DNA from 2 places in the Oerskovia enterophila genome. Region 1 is predicted to be linked to the other one. Evidence: riboswitches for the same ligand, from Rfam matches in the RefSeq annotation. Region 1 holds a riboswitch; the other holds the start of a gene.
The links. Region 1 has a riboswitch for FMN ahead of pnuC (nicotinamide riboside transporter PnuC). Riboswitches for the same ligand answer to the same signal wherever they lie in the genome.

Region 1 (6,458 bases):
GTTCGCGAGGAGGATGCCGTTGCCGCCCAGCATGTCGCGCGCGCTCGCGGCGATCTCGCGCGCGCCGCGCGTGCTCGTGTACTTGGCGATCGACGCCTGCGGGCCGGAGAGCTGCCCGGCCTCGTCGAGGCGGGTCATCTGCGCGACCAGGAGCTGCATCTGGGTGAGGGTCGAGAGCATGCGGGTCAGCCGCTCCTGGACCATCTGGTTGGCCGCGAGCGGGCGGCCGAACTGGACGCGCTGCGTGGCGTAGGCGACGGCCGTCTCGTAGCAGGCGGTCGCGTGCCCGACGGCGGACCAGGCCACCCCGAGACGGGTCGCCTGGAGCACGCGGCCGGTGTCCTTGAACGACCGCCCGCCCGGGAGCATGGCCGAGGCCGGGACGAACACGTCGGTCAGGACGATGTGGGCCTGCCAGATCGCGCGGAGCGAGACCTTGCCCTCGATGGTCGTGGCCGCGTAGCCCGGGGTGTCCTGGGGCACGAGGAACCCGTGCACCTGGTTGTCGCCCTCGTCGCCGACAAGTCGCGCCCAGAGCACGGTGATGTCACCGCACGACCCGAAGCCGATCCACTTCTTCTCGCCGTCGATCACGAAGCCCTCGACGCCGTCGCGGGTCTCGCGGCGGGCCGTGGTCTCGAGCGAGACCGAGTCCGAGCCGTGCGTGGGCTCGGTCAGGGCGAACGCGCCGAGCTTCTCGCCGCGCGCGAGCGGGCCGAGCCACTCGGCCTTCTGCTCGTCCGAGCCGAGGAGCTGGATCGAGCGCAGCGCGAGGCCGCCCTGGACACCGCAGATGGTCGCGACCGAGCCGTCGCCGCGCGACATCTCCATCTCGGCGAGACCGGCGCCCATGAGGCTGATCCGCGGCGCACCGGGGACGTCGACGCCGTCGCGCAGGAAGTCGAGCTCGCCCATGCGCTTGGCCAGACCGAACGGCACCTCGGCGCGCTCCCAGTACCCGTCGATCACGGGCAGGACCTCGTCCTGGACGAACGTGCGGACCCGCTGCTGCAGGTCGCGGTCGGCATCGGTCGCGTCCGAGAACGCGCCGGCGTAGTCGATGCCGAGCGGCTGCGAGAGGTCGTAGTCCGGCTCGGTCACGTTCTGGCGGACGGGGTTCTCGATCGTCATGGGGGATGCTCCCGGTGTCGGGCCGGACGTCGGTGTCGGGCGATTCCCCCCATGGTGCGTGATATCCCGTCTCAGGTCAAGAGACGGGGTATCACGGGCGGGCCCGGTGCCCGGCCTGACCAGGGGGAGCGCTCAGGCCCGCGCAGCCCCGGCGATGTTCACGAGCCAGCTCACGCCGAACCCGTCGACGCACATGCCGAACGCGTCTCCCCACGGCGCGACCTCGAGCGGCACGGTCACGCTCCCGCTCGACGAGAGCTTGTCCCAGTAGCCGCGCAGCTCGGCGTCGTCGGACTGCTCGCCGCTCAGCGAGATCGAGAAGCCGGCGCCGGTCGGGACCTCCATCGAGCTCGGGGTGTCCGCGGCCATGAGGACCAGGCCGGTGGGGGACTCGAGCTGGGAGTGCATGACCTTGTCGGCGTCGGCAGGGTCCTCGGAGGCCTGGAAGTCGGCGAACGTGCTGATCGTCACCTCGCCGCCGAACACGTCGCGGTAGAACTCGATCGCCTGCCGTGCCTCGTCGCGGAAGTTCAGGTAGGGGTTGAGTCGCGTGACCATGATGGTGTCGCCTTTCCCGTCGCGTCCTCGCGTCATCGGGCCGGAAGTGGTGCGCCCGGCGCGAGCAGGGCGCACCTTCGAGTATCCGCCCGGCCCACCCGGACGCAAGGGGTGGCTTCAGGGGGGGGTGGCGGGGGCGCTCGCCGTGACCTCCAGGGCCTTGGAGCGCCGGTCGATGCGCCACCACACGAAGAACCCGACGAGCGTGAACGCCCCGTAGAACACGTACATGAACGCGGACGCGTAGAAGCCGGCGTCGACCAGCAGGGGCACGCCCACCACGTCGACGGCCACCCAGATCAGCCAGAACTCGACCCATCCCTTGGCCATGCCGTACGTCGCGAGCAGCGAACCCATGAAGATCCAGGCGTCGGCCCACACGGGCTCGTAGGACTCGAGCATCCGGAAGATCGGGGTCAGGACGAGCGTCCCGCCCACGAGCGCCACGACGAGGAACGTTCGTTGCCGCCACGTGGCCCATCGTGGTTCGACCGACACCCCGTGGCTGTCCGCGTCGAGACCGGCCGCGTCCTGGTCGAGGCGCGCACGGGTGCGCCGCCACTGGACCCACCCGTACACCGACACGACGACGAACATGACCTGGCGCCCGGCCTGGCCGAGGAGGTTGACAGGGTTGGGCGTCGCGAACACCGCTCCGAGGAACACCGTGAGGAGCAGCAGGTTCCCGACGATCCCCACGGGCCATGCCCAGATCTTGCGCCGCATGCCGCCGAGCGCGGAGGCCAGGCCGAACCCGTTGCCCACGATCTCGCGCCACAGCAGGTGCTGGCCGCCGATCGTCAGCTGCGCGTCGAAGAGCGCGTGGAGCAGGTCCATCGATGTTCCCTCGTCCCGGGCACGTCGGCTCCGGGGTGAGGGCGGGCGTCGGGTCGGGGGAGCCCTGTCCGGGCTGCCCGACGGCGGCGCTCACCACGGCGAGACCGGTCCGGACGGTCGGGGGTGGGCACGACGATCACGTCGCGCTCAGCCCGGCCGGGGACGGCCGCGCCGCACGTGCTTCCTCCCATCCGGACTTTCACCGTCGGTCCTGGAGTTCCACCAGGTCAACCGCGCGTGGGCGCGGGTCGCGGACTGTCACCGCCGGCTCGGAATTGCACCGACCCCGGAGCACGTTCGTGCGTACTGCTTGCTGTGTGCTGCAACCGCAGATGCTACCCGTGCATTCCCGGGCTCATCGGTGCTGAGCCGAGTGCGTGGTTCGGCTGCGACACGCCCGGCGAGTCGCAGCCGAATCAAGCACCCAACGCGTCGCGCACGGCCTGGGCCACCTCGTCGGGGTCGGCGTCGCCGTCGAGCACGGTCACCACGACGCGGCGGGTCGGTGCGGTGCCGGCAGCAGCGGGGGCAGCCCGGTCGGCCTCGCCCGCCGTGATCTCGGTGCCTACCGTGCCCACCCTGCTCTCGGCACCTGCCGTGCGCGCCGGTGCAGGCGACGTGGACGCGGTGGTGGGCTCCGCCGTCGGGCCCGCGGGGTTGCGCGCCGCGCGGCGCAGGTCCGCGAACGCCTCCTCGAGCTCGGGGCGCAGGTCCTGGTCGGGGTCGCGCAGCCAGCGGCGCAGGATCGCGTTGTGCACCGCGACGACCGACGCCGCGAACGCGACCGACGCGGTCGAGTGCCGGGTGTCGGCGGGCAGGGTGTCGCGCAGGTAGGACGTGAACGCGCGCTCGTAGCGGTGCGTGGTCACGAGCTCGCGGTCGCGCAGCGCCGGCACGTCCTGCAGGAGGCGGTGCCGTGCGACCGACGTCTCGCGCTGGCCCACGTGGTGGTCGAACACGAGCCGTGCCGCCTTGCACACCTCGACGTACGGGTCGACGTTCTCGAGCTCCTCGGGGGTGACGCCGCGGGCGGCGGGCCGGGTCTCCCCGAGGAGGACCACGACGGCGTCCAGGAGCAGCTCGTGGTCCGCGAAGACCACGTCCTCCTTGGAGCGGAAACGGCGGAAGAACGTGGCCCGGCTGATCTGCGCGGCGTCGGCGATGTCCTCGACGGTCGTCTGCTCGTAGCCCTTCCGGGTGAACAGCTCGATCGCCGCGTCGACCGCCTGCGCGTGGGTGTTGCTTCGTGCGGCACTCATGAACGGGACGGTACACCGCGCGCAGCGGGCGGGGCATGCTGCGGCGGGGCCGTGGGAGAGCGCTGCTCGTCAGTCGGTCGGTGGGGCACGTCGCCCGAGGATCGGCGGTCGGTCGCCGCGCGCGGTGCTGGCGGGTTGGCGGCTGTCGCCGCGCGCCGGGCCCGACGGCGTCGCTACAGTGACGAGAGAGGCGGCGACAGGCCGACGCGACCCGGAGGCGACGCGGATGACTGACGGTGACGAGACGCGGGCAGCCGGCTCCGACGACGGAGCCGAGGGCGGCGCGGGCGAGCAGGCCGCGCGGTCGTGGAAGAGCGTCGACCACCACGCCCAGCGCGACAACCTGGGCGACCGGTTCGCGCGTGGTGGTCCCGCCGACTTCCTGTACGGGGCCGTGGTCTCGGGGTTCATGCTCGCGGTCTCGAGCACGCACGACGCGTCGAGCGACTTCGTGATGCTCGCGGTGGCCGGTGTGCTCGTGGGGTACTGGGCAGCGCACGTGTACGTGTCGGCGATCGGCGGGCGGTTCCGCGACACCGACCACACCATCACCGAGCGCCTGAGGCTCGCGTCGTCGGACGAGGTGTGGGTGCTGATCGGCGGGGTGCCCGCGCTCGGGGTCTTCCTCGTGGGGAGGGTGTTCGGGCTGGACGTGGTGGACGCTGCGCTGATCGCGCTGTGGTTCACGGTGCTGATGCTCGCGGTCGTCGGCCACCTCGCGGCGCACCGGGCCGGCGTCCGGGGGTGGGCGCTGACGGTCGAGACCGTGGTCGCTGGTGCGTTCGGCCTGCTCATCATCGGGTTGAAGACGCTGCTGCACTGAGGTGCTGCCGGCGAGGCCGGTCGTGTGCCTGGAGGTCTCGCCGGTCCGAGCGACGCCCGGGCCTCGGTGCTCCCGAGGTCGTCGTCTGCGCAGCCACCACAATTGTTGTGGCGGCAGAGAAAACACACCCGGGGGTAGCGCCTGACGTACCCGGCGCACCTGCCCGGCGCACCCGTCACCAGCGCCCGGGCGGACGCTACGCCGCGGCCCGCACCAGCTCTCCGCACGCCAGCTCGACCGCGAGCGTGTTCCCCGGTGGGGCGAGCGGGCACGCCCACGCCGGGTCGTAGGCGCACGACGGGTTGTACGCGAAGTTGAGGTCGACGACCAGGGGTGCGTCGCCGTCGGGCACGGGACGGGACGACGCGGAACCCAGGTCCGCGCCCTTGATCGTGTCCAGCAGGTACCGCCCGCCGCCGTACGTCGCGGGCGAGCGGTCCTTGACCGGCACGAACAGACCGCCCCCGTACGACCGCAGCGCCCACACGTCGAGCGACCCCAGGCCCGGGAGGTCGAGGCGCCCGACACGCTCGAACGGCACCACGCCGTCGGTGCCCGTGGGGACGTCGAGCCGTGCGGCGTCCGGCGTGCCCCGCGCTGGGTCGGGCACGAGCGGCACCTCGAACCGCATCGCGGCGTCGTACGGACCGACCGGGAGACCCGTGAAAGCGGCACGGTCCTCGGGCAGGAGCGGCGAGGCCGGGTGCTCGGCCAGGAGGTCGTCGCGCGACGCGACCCAGTACTCGTGCGCGGCGGCGGGGTCCTCGACCGCCAGGTCGCGGACGCGCGCGTACAGGTGCTGGACGCGGCGGCGCCAGTCGACGACGTGCAGCTCGGTGATCATCTGGCCAGGGTGCCAGGCCGCGCAGGGACCGGCACGCCGTCGCCCCCGGTCGCCCCGGCCTAGAAGACCGGCAGGAGTCTCAGCCACCCGAACGTGAACCGGAACGGCGAGCTCACCCCGGCCCACAGCACTCCCCACGCCCCCGCACGGTGCCGGACGGCCTCGACGACGTCGAGCGGCTGCCACACCGGCAGGGGTGCTCAGTGGTGCAGCCGGTAGAACCGGAAGAAGCTGAACCCCTCGATCGGCAGGACCTCGACGCGCTCGAACCCGGCGTCGAGCGCGTACCGCTCGAGCGTCGCGGGCCGCATGACCGTGCCCGTGCCGACCGACGGCGACGACGACAGGCCGTCCGGCAGGCACACGAACTGGCTGAACCCGTACATGAGCCGCTCCACCTCGTCCCCCGGCGCAGTGAACTCCTGGGCGACGGCCTCGTCCATGACGACCACGGCGCCGTCGGGCAGGACGGCCCGACGGACCGCCGACAGGACCTCGACCGGGCGCGGCATGTCGTGCGTGCACTCGAACGCGAAGGCCGCGTCGAGCGGGGCGTCCGCGGGCAGGGCCGCGGCGTCGGCGGCGTGGAACGCCACGCGGTCCGCGACGCCCGCCGCCTCAGCGTTCGCGCGCGCCATCTCGACCGAGGGGCCGTCGATGTCGTACCCGTCGAACCGGGCCTGCGGGTAGGCGCGCGCGAGCGCGACCGTCGACCACCCGGCGCCGCAGCCCACGTCCGCGACCCGCGCGGTGGGCCGCGACAGGATCGCGTGCAGGTCAGGGACCCGGCCGAGCGCGCCCGCGAGCTCGTGCTCGAACCACGGCCGGTTGAGGTCGGCCTGCGCCTCGCGCGCGTCCGGCCCGAGCCGCCCCCACGAGACCCCGCCGCCGTCGCGGTACGCGCCGAGCAGCTCGTCGAACGTGCGCCCCACGGCCGCGAACAGCCGGGGCAGCGGCGCCAGGTACGCGAGGCTGTGCTCGTCCGTCAGCACCTCGGCCGGGCCGG
Region 2 (6,458 bases), on a different contig from region 1:
TCCTGGGACGCCTTGCGACCTCGGGGGCCGGCCTGCTCGTGGCCACGCTCGACGCGATCGAGGACGGCGTGGCCTCCCCGGTCGCCCAGCCCGCCGAGGGCGTCAGCACCGCCGCCAAGCTCCTCCCGGAGGACGCGCGCGTGCACTGGGCCCACCCGGCTCTCGCGATCGACCGTCAGGTGCGCGGCTGCACGCCCGCACCCGGGGCCTGGACCACGCTGCCCGACGGCGCCCGCCTGGGCCTGGGACCCGTCGCGCCGCGCCCCGACGTGCAGGACCTGGCCCCCGGCGAGCTGCGCGCCGGCAAGCGCGAGGTCCTCGTGGGCACCGGCACGCACGCGGTCGCGCTCGGCGAGGTCGCCCCCGTGGGCAAGAAGCACATGGCCGCGACCGACTGGGCCCGCGGCGCCCGCCTGGGCGACCACGTCGTCCTGGGGATCCCCGACGACACGAAGGACCACGCATGAGCGGCGAGGCACGCACCCCCGGAAGCCCCCAGCGCGGCGGGGGCACCGGACCCGACCGGCCCGGCGGCGACCGCCGCGACGCCCAGGGCCGCGAGCGCGGCGCGGCCCGCGCCCGGGGCGCGGGCCAGCGGTCGGAGTCGGCGCCCTCCCAGCGGGCCAAGGTGACCGACCCCGCGCGCAACGTCGCGTTCGACGTCCTGCAGGAGGTCGCGTCCTCCGACGCCTACGCGAACCTCGTCCTGCCGCCCCTGCTGCGCGTGCGCGGCATCCGCGGGCGCGACGCGGCCTTCGCGACCGAGCTCGCCTACGGCACCCTGCGCCTGCGCGGGCGCTACGACGCGATCGTCTCCCGGTGCGTGGACCGACCGCTCGACCAGGTCGACCCGAACGTGCTCGACCTGCTGCGCCTGGGCGCCCACCAGCTCCTGGGCATGCGCGTGGCCCAGCACGCGGCCGTCTCGGAGACCGTGGGCCTGGCCCGCGCCCGCGCCGGGGCGGGCAGCGCCCAGTTCGTCAACGCGGTCCTGCGCAAGATCTCGCGCTCGACCCTCGAGGAGTGGCTCGAGGTCATCTCCGCCGACGCGCCCGACGACGTCACGCGCCTCGCGATCACCCAGTCCCACCCCGTGTGGATCGCCCGCGCCATGCGCGAGGCACTGGTCGGCACGGGACGCTCGGCCGACGACCTGGCCGAGCTCCTCGAGGCCGACAACACCGCACCCCGGGTGACCCTCGTCGCGCGCCCCGGCCTGGTCAGCCGCGAGCGCCTCGCGGGCGAGGTCACGCACGACGTGCGCGGGGACGCCACCACGGCCCCCGGGCGCTGGGCGCCCACGGCCCTGGTCCTGTCCGGCTCGGACCCGGCCGCGATCCCCGCGGTCCGCCACGGGGCCGCGGGCGTCCAGGACGAGGGCAGCCAGCTCGTGACGCTCGCGTTCGCCGCGGTGCCCACGCTGCCCACTGCAGGCGCCGGCACCGGTGGTACGGCGGGCGACCTGCCCGGCGCAGCCAACCCCGACGAGCGCTGGCTCGACCTGTGCGCGGGCCCCGGCGGCAAGGCCGCGCTCCTGGCGTCCCTCGCGGGCGAGCAGGGCGCACGCATCGTCGCGAACGAGGTCGCCCCGCACCGGGCCCGCCTGGTCGAGCAGGCGCTCGCGGCCGTGCCGGCGGACGCGGTCGAGCGCGTGCAGGTGGGCGACGGTCGCCGGGTGGGGGTCGAGGAGCCCGGCGCGTACGACCGCGTCCTGGTCGACGCGCCCTGCACCGGTCTGGGGGCGCTGCGCCGGCGCCCCGAGTCGCGCTGGCGCCGCACCCCCGGCGACATCGCGACCCTCACGACGCTGCAGCGCGAGCTCCTCGGCTCGGCCCTGGACGCCGTGCGCCCCGGCGGCGTCGTCGGGTACGTCACGTGCTCCCCGCACCTGGCGGAGACCCAGCTCGTGGTCAAGGACGTCCTGGCCGGGCGCGACGACGTCGAGGTCCTCGACGCGGCCGCGGCCGTGCGGCAGGTCGCGGGGGACGACATCCCCCTCGCGGACCGCACCGACGTGCAGCTGTGGCCGCACGTCCACGGGACCGACGCGATGCACCTGACGCTGCTGCGCCGTCGGGCCTGAGCGCTGCCGTCCGCGGCCGTGCCGGGTGGTGAAGGCCACCCGGCCCGGCCGTTCCGCGTCTCCGCACGCGGAGCGGGTGCACTCTAGGCTGGTGCCCATGTCCGCACTCATCGCCCCCAGCATCCTGTCCGCCGACTTCGCGAACCTCGAGCGCGACCTGGGCGCGATCGCGACCGCCGACTACGCGCACGTCGACGTGATGGACAACCACTTCGTGCCCAACCTGACCCTGGGGCTGCCGATCTTCGAGCGCCTGGCCCAGGTGTCCCCGGTGCCGATCGACGCGCACCTGATGATCGCCGACCCGGACCGCTGGGCTCCCGGCTACGCCGAGGCCGGCGCCGCGTCCGTCACCTTCCACGCCGAGGCCGCCACGGCCCCCGTGCGCCTGGCGCGCGAGCTGCGCCGCCTGGGCTCGCGCGCGGGCCTCGCGCTGCGCCCCGCGACGTCGGTCGAGCCGTTCCTGGACCTGCTGCCCGAGTTCGACATGCTCCTGGTCATGACGGTCGAGCCGGGCTTCGGCGGCCAGTCCTTCATCGAGGGCACGCTGCCCAAGATCCGCCGCATCCGCGACGCCGTGTCCGAGGCCGGCCTCGACGTGTGGATCCAGGTCGACGGCGGCGTCTCGCGCGCCACGATCGAGCGCGCGGCCGAGGCCGGGGCCAACGTGTTCGTCGCGGGCTCGGCGGTCTACGGGGCGGAGAACATCCCCGAGGAGATCGCGGCCCTGCGGGCGCTCGCGGAGGGCCACGCGCACTGACGTCGTTCACATCGGTCCAGCCCGCGGGACGGGCAGGTCCGCGTGCCCGCCGTCGAACGCCGGTGTGGCATGCTGGGTGGAGACGAGAAGCCGGGCCCGGCGCGCACCTTCGGTGGGCGGGGTCCGGGCTCGACAGCATGAGCAGTACGCACACACGTGCTCCGGGGTCGGTGTAATTCCGAGCCGGCGGTGACAGTCCGCGACCCACGCCTCGGCGTGGTTGACCTGGTGGAACTCCAGGACCGACGGTGAAAGTCCGGATGGGAGGAAGTACGTGGCGGCGCGGGGCGGAGCCCTGTGCCGTGGTGTCGTGACGTCCGTGGACCCTCGGGTCCCGTGGCGTCCGCCACCCCTCACCCCGGAGCGTCGTGCTCACCGGGAGGAGGACGTATGGGCGCCAGGCCCACCCTGACGATCGACGCCGCGATGGTGCGCGCGCTCGAGCTGGCCGCGCGCGGTCCGGCGCACGGCCCCAACCCGCGCGTGGGCTGTGTCCTGCTGGGGGCCGTGCCCCGCCCGTCGGACTCCCTGCCCGACGGCGCCGCTCCCGGACCCGTGGACGACGCACCCCGGGCGGTGCTCGCCGAGGGCTTCCACCGGGGCGCGGGCACCGCGCACGCCGAGGCCGCTGCCCTGGCCGACGCCCGCGAGCGCGGCGTGGACGTGCGCGGCGCGACGGCCGTGCTGACGCTCGAGCCCTGCAACCACACCGGACGCACCGGGCCCTGCGCCCAGGCGCTGCTGGACGCGGGCGTGGCCGAGGTCGTCTACGCCGTGGGCGACCCGAACCCCGTCGCCACCGGGGGCGCCGAGCGCCTGCGCGCGGCCGGGGTACGCGTCGCCGCGGGGTTGCGCGAGGCCGAGGGCGAACGGCTGCTCGGCCCGTGGCTGGTCGCGGTGCGCCGCGGGAGCCCGTACGTGACCCTCAAGCTCGCCTCGACCCTGGACGGGCGCGTGGCGGCCCCCGACGGCACCTCGCAGTGGATCACCGGTCCGGTCGCGCGCGCGCACGCCCACCGGGTGCGCGCGCAGGTCGACGCGATCCTCGTGGGCACCGGCACGGTCGTGGCCGACGACCCGTCGCTCACGGCGCGCACCCCCGTCGCCTCGCCCGCGAGCGCCGCGCACGGTGACGAGCGGGTGGTCGGGCTGGAGCCCGGGCTTGCCGACCATCAGCCGGTGAGGGTCGCTGGTGGGGTGGCCGGGCCCGAGCCCGGGCTTGCCGACCATCAGCCGGTGAGGGTCGTCGTCGGGCTCCGTGGCCTTCCGGCGCACGCGCGGCTCGCGCCGGGCGGGGCCTGGAGGGCCGACGGGGGCGGGCCCGTGCTGCACCTGCGCACGCGCGACGTGCGGGCCGTGCTGGCCGACCTGGGCGCTCGCGAGGTGCGTCACGTCCTGGTCGAGGGCGGGCCCGGCCTGGCGACCGCGTTCCTCGCGGCCGGGGTGGTCGACGAGATCCACGCCTACCTCGCCCCCGTGCTGCTGGGGGCGGGCTTGGGTGCGGTGGGCGACCTGGGCGTGAGCACGCTCGCGGGCGCCCCCCGCTTCGTCACGCACGACGTGCGCCGCCTGGGCGAGGACGTCCTGGTCGTGGCCCGTGCCTCACCCGCTGCCCCCGCACACCATCCGAGCACCGTCCCCAGCACCACCCCCGAACAGGAGAGCTGATGTTCACCGGAATCGTCGAAGAGATCGGTACGGTCCGCGAGATCGCGTTCCCGGGCGGTCAGGAGTCCGACGCGGTCCTGACCGTGCACGGCCCCCTGGCCACCTCGGACGCGCACCTGGGCGACTCGATCGCGGTCAACGGCGTGTGCCTGACAGTGACGGGTGTGGGTCAGGACGGCACGTTCACGGCCGACGTGATGCCCGAGTCGCTGCGCCGCACCGCGCTCGGCGACCTGGCCGCCGGGTCGCCGGTGAACCTCGAGCGGGCCGTGCGGGCCGACACGCGCCTGGGCGGGCACATCGTCCAGGGCCACGTCGACGGCGTCGGCGAGCTCGTGAGCCGCACGCCGGGCGAACGGTGGGACGACCTGGTCCTGTCCGCGCCCGCGGGCCTGACCCGCTACGTCGCGGAGAAGGGCTCGATCACGGTCAGCGGCGTCTCCCTGACCGTGACGCACGTGGGCGAGACGACGTTCGGCGTCTCGCTGATCCCCACCACGCTCGAGGCCACGATCCTGGGCTCGCTCGTGCCGGGCGACCGGGTCAACCTCGAGGTCGACGTGATCGCGAAGTACGTCGAGCGCCTGCTCGGCGCCCGCGAGCCCCACGGGGACGGCGCCTCGGGCGCGAGGACCCCCTCGACCGCCGCCGACCTGCTCGGCACGAGCGCAGCACAGGAACGGGCACCGCGATGAGCACCCTCCCGGGCAGTGAAGACCCCGTCGACCCCGCCGCACGCGCCGTCCCCGCCTCGGCCCCGCACGTGGACCCCGTGCGTACCGGCACCATCGAGGAGGCCCTGGACGCGATCCGCGCGGGGCGCCCCGTCCTGGTCGCCGACTCCCCGGACCGTGAGAACGAGGCCGACGTGATCTTCGCGGCCCGCACCGTGACCCCCGAGTGGGTCGCGTGGACGATCCGTCACTCCTCGGGCTACCTGTGCGCGCCCATGCCGGCCGCGCGCGCCGACGCCCTGGACCTGCCGCTCATGGTCCCGCACAGCCAGGACCCGCGGCGCACGGCGTACACGGTCACGGTCGACGCGGCCACGGGCGTGACCACGGGCATCTCCGCGGCCGACCGGGCCCGGACCCTGCACGTCCTGGCCGACCCCGCCTCGGGCTCGGGCGACCTCATCCGCCCCGGGCACGTCCTGCCCCTGCGGGCCGTGCCGGGCGGGGTGCTGCACCGTGCCGGGCACACCGAGGCCGCGGTCGACCTGGTGCGCCTGGCCGGGGCGGGCGAGGTCGGGGGGATCGCCGAGCTCGTCAACGACGACGGCACCATGATGCGGCTCGACGACGCCGCGCGCGCCGCCGCGGAGGCGGGCCTGGTCCTCATCACCATCGCGGACCTCATCGCCTGGCGCCGCGAGCACGACCCCGTCGTGCCCGAGCACGAGGCCGCACCGAGGGCCACGCCCCGCGTGCAGGCCACGAGCGTCGCCGACCTGCCCACCGCGCACGGGCACTTCCGCGTCCACGGATACCGTGACCTTCGCACGGGGGCCGAGCACGTGGCCCTGGTGCCCGTGGCGGTGCCCGCCGGGGGAGGGGGCGCCGTCGACCCGGGGCCGGGCGCCGCGGGCGCGTCACCGCTCGTGCGCGTGCACTCCGAGTGCCTGACCGGGGACGCGTTCGGGTCGCTGCGCTGCGACTGCGGCCCCCAGCTGCAGGCCTCCATGGAGCGCGTGGCCGCCCAGGGCGGGGCAGTGGTGTACCTGCGCGGGCACGAGGGCCGCGGGATCGGCCTGCTCGCCAAGATCGGCGCCTACGAGCTCCAGGACGCGGGCTTCGACACCGTGCAGGCCAACCTCGAGCTCGGCTGGCCCGTGGACCGGCGCGAGTACGGGGCCGCGGCCGCGATCCTCACCGACCTGGGTCTGGACCACGTCACGCTGCTGACGAACAACCCGGCCAAGGTCACGGGCCTGGCCGCGCACGGCAT

Region 2: linked by a shared signal. The riboswitch ahead of ribD (bifunctional diaminohydroxyphosphoribosylaminopyrimidine deaminase/5-amino-6-(5-phosphoribosylamino)uracil reductase RibD) and the one ahead of pnuC (nicotinamide riboside transporter PnuC) in region 1 are both predicted to bind FMN.

Annotation. Positions count from the first base shown of each region.
Region 1 covers NZ_JBIVFZ010000002.1:819,016-825,473, reverse strand. Annotated here, with positions in the region: gene ACIPWA_RS08215 (acyl-CoA dehydrogenase family protein) at 1-1,131, opposite strand, end outside; gene ACIPWA_RS08210 (VOC family protein) at 1,264-1,689, opposite strand; gene pnuC (nicotinamide riboside transporter PnuC) at 1,807-2,526, opposite strand; FMN riboswitch at 2,700-2,825, opposite strand; gene ACIPWA_RS08200 (TetR/AcrR family transcriptional regulator) at 2,943-3,785, opposite strand; gene ACIPWA_RS08195 (hypothetical protein) at 4,012-4,608, shown strand; gene ACIPWA_RS08190 (DUF1684 domain-containing protein) at 4,805-5,452, opposite strand; gene ACIPWA_RS08185 (hypothetical protein) at 5,512-5,640, opposite strand; gene ACIPWA_RS08180 (methyltransferase domain-containing protein) at 5,653-6,458, opposite strand, start outside.
Region 2 covers NZ_JBIVFZ010000003.1:25,395-31,852, reverse strand. Annotated here, with positions in the region: gene fmt (methionyl-tRNA formyltransferase) at 1-467, shown strand, start outside; gene ACIPWA_RS09495 (RsmB/NOP family class I SAM-dependent RNA methyltransferase) at 464-2,083, shown strand; gene rpe (ribulose-phosphate 3-epimerase) at 2,181-2,843, shown strand; FMN riboswitch at 2,996-3,121, shown strand; gene ribD (bifunctional diaminohydroxyphosphoribosylaminopyrimidine deaminase/5-amino-6-(5-phosphoribosylamino)uracil reductase RibD) at 3,234-4,511, shown strand; gene ACIPWA_RS09480 (riboflavin synthase) at 4,511-5,206, shown strand; gene ribB (3,4-dihydroxy-2-butanone-4-phosphate synthase) at 5,203-6,458, shown strand, end outside.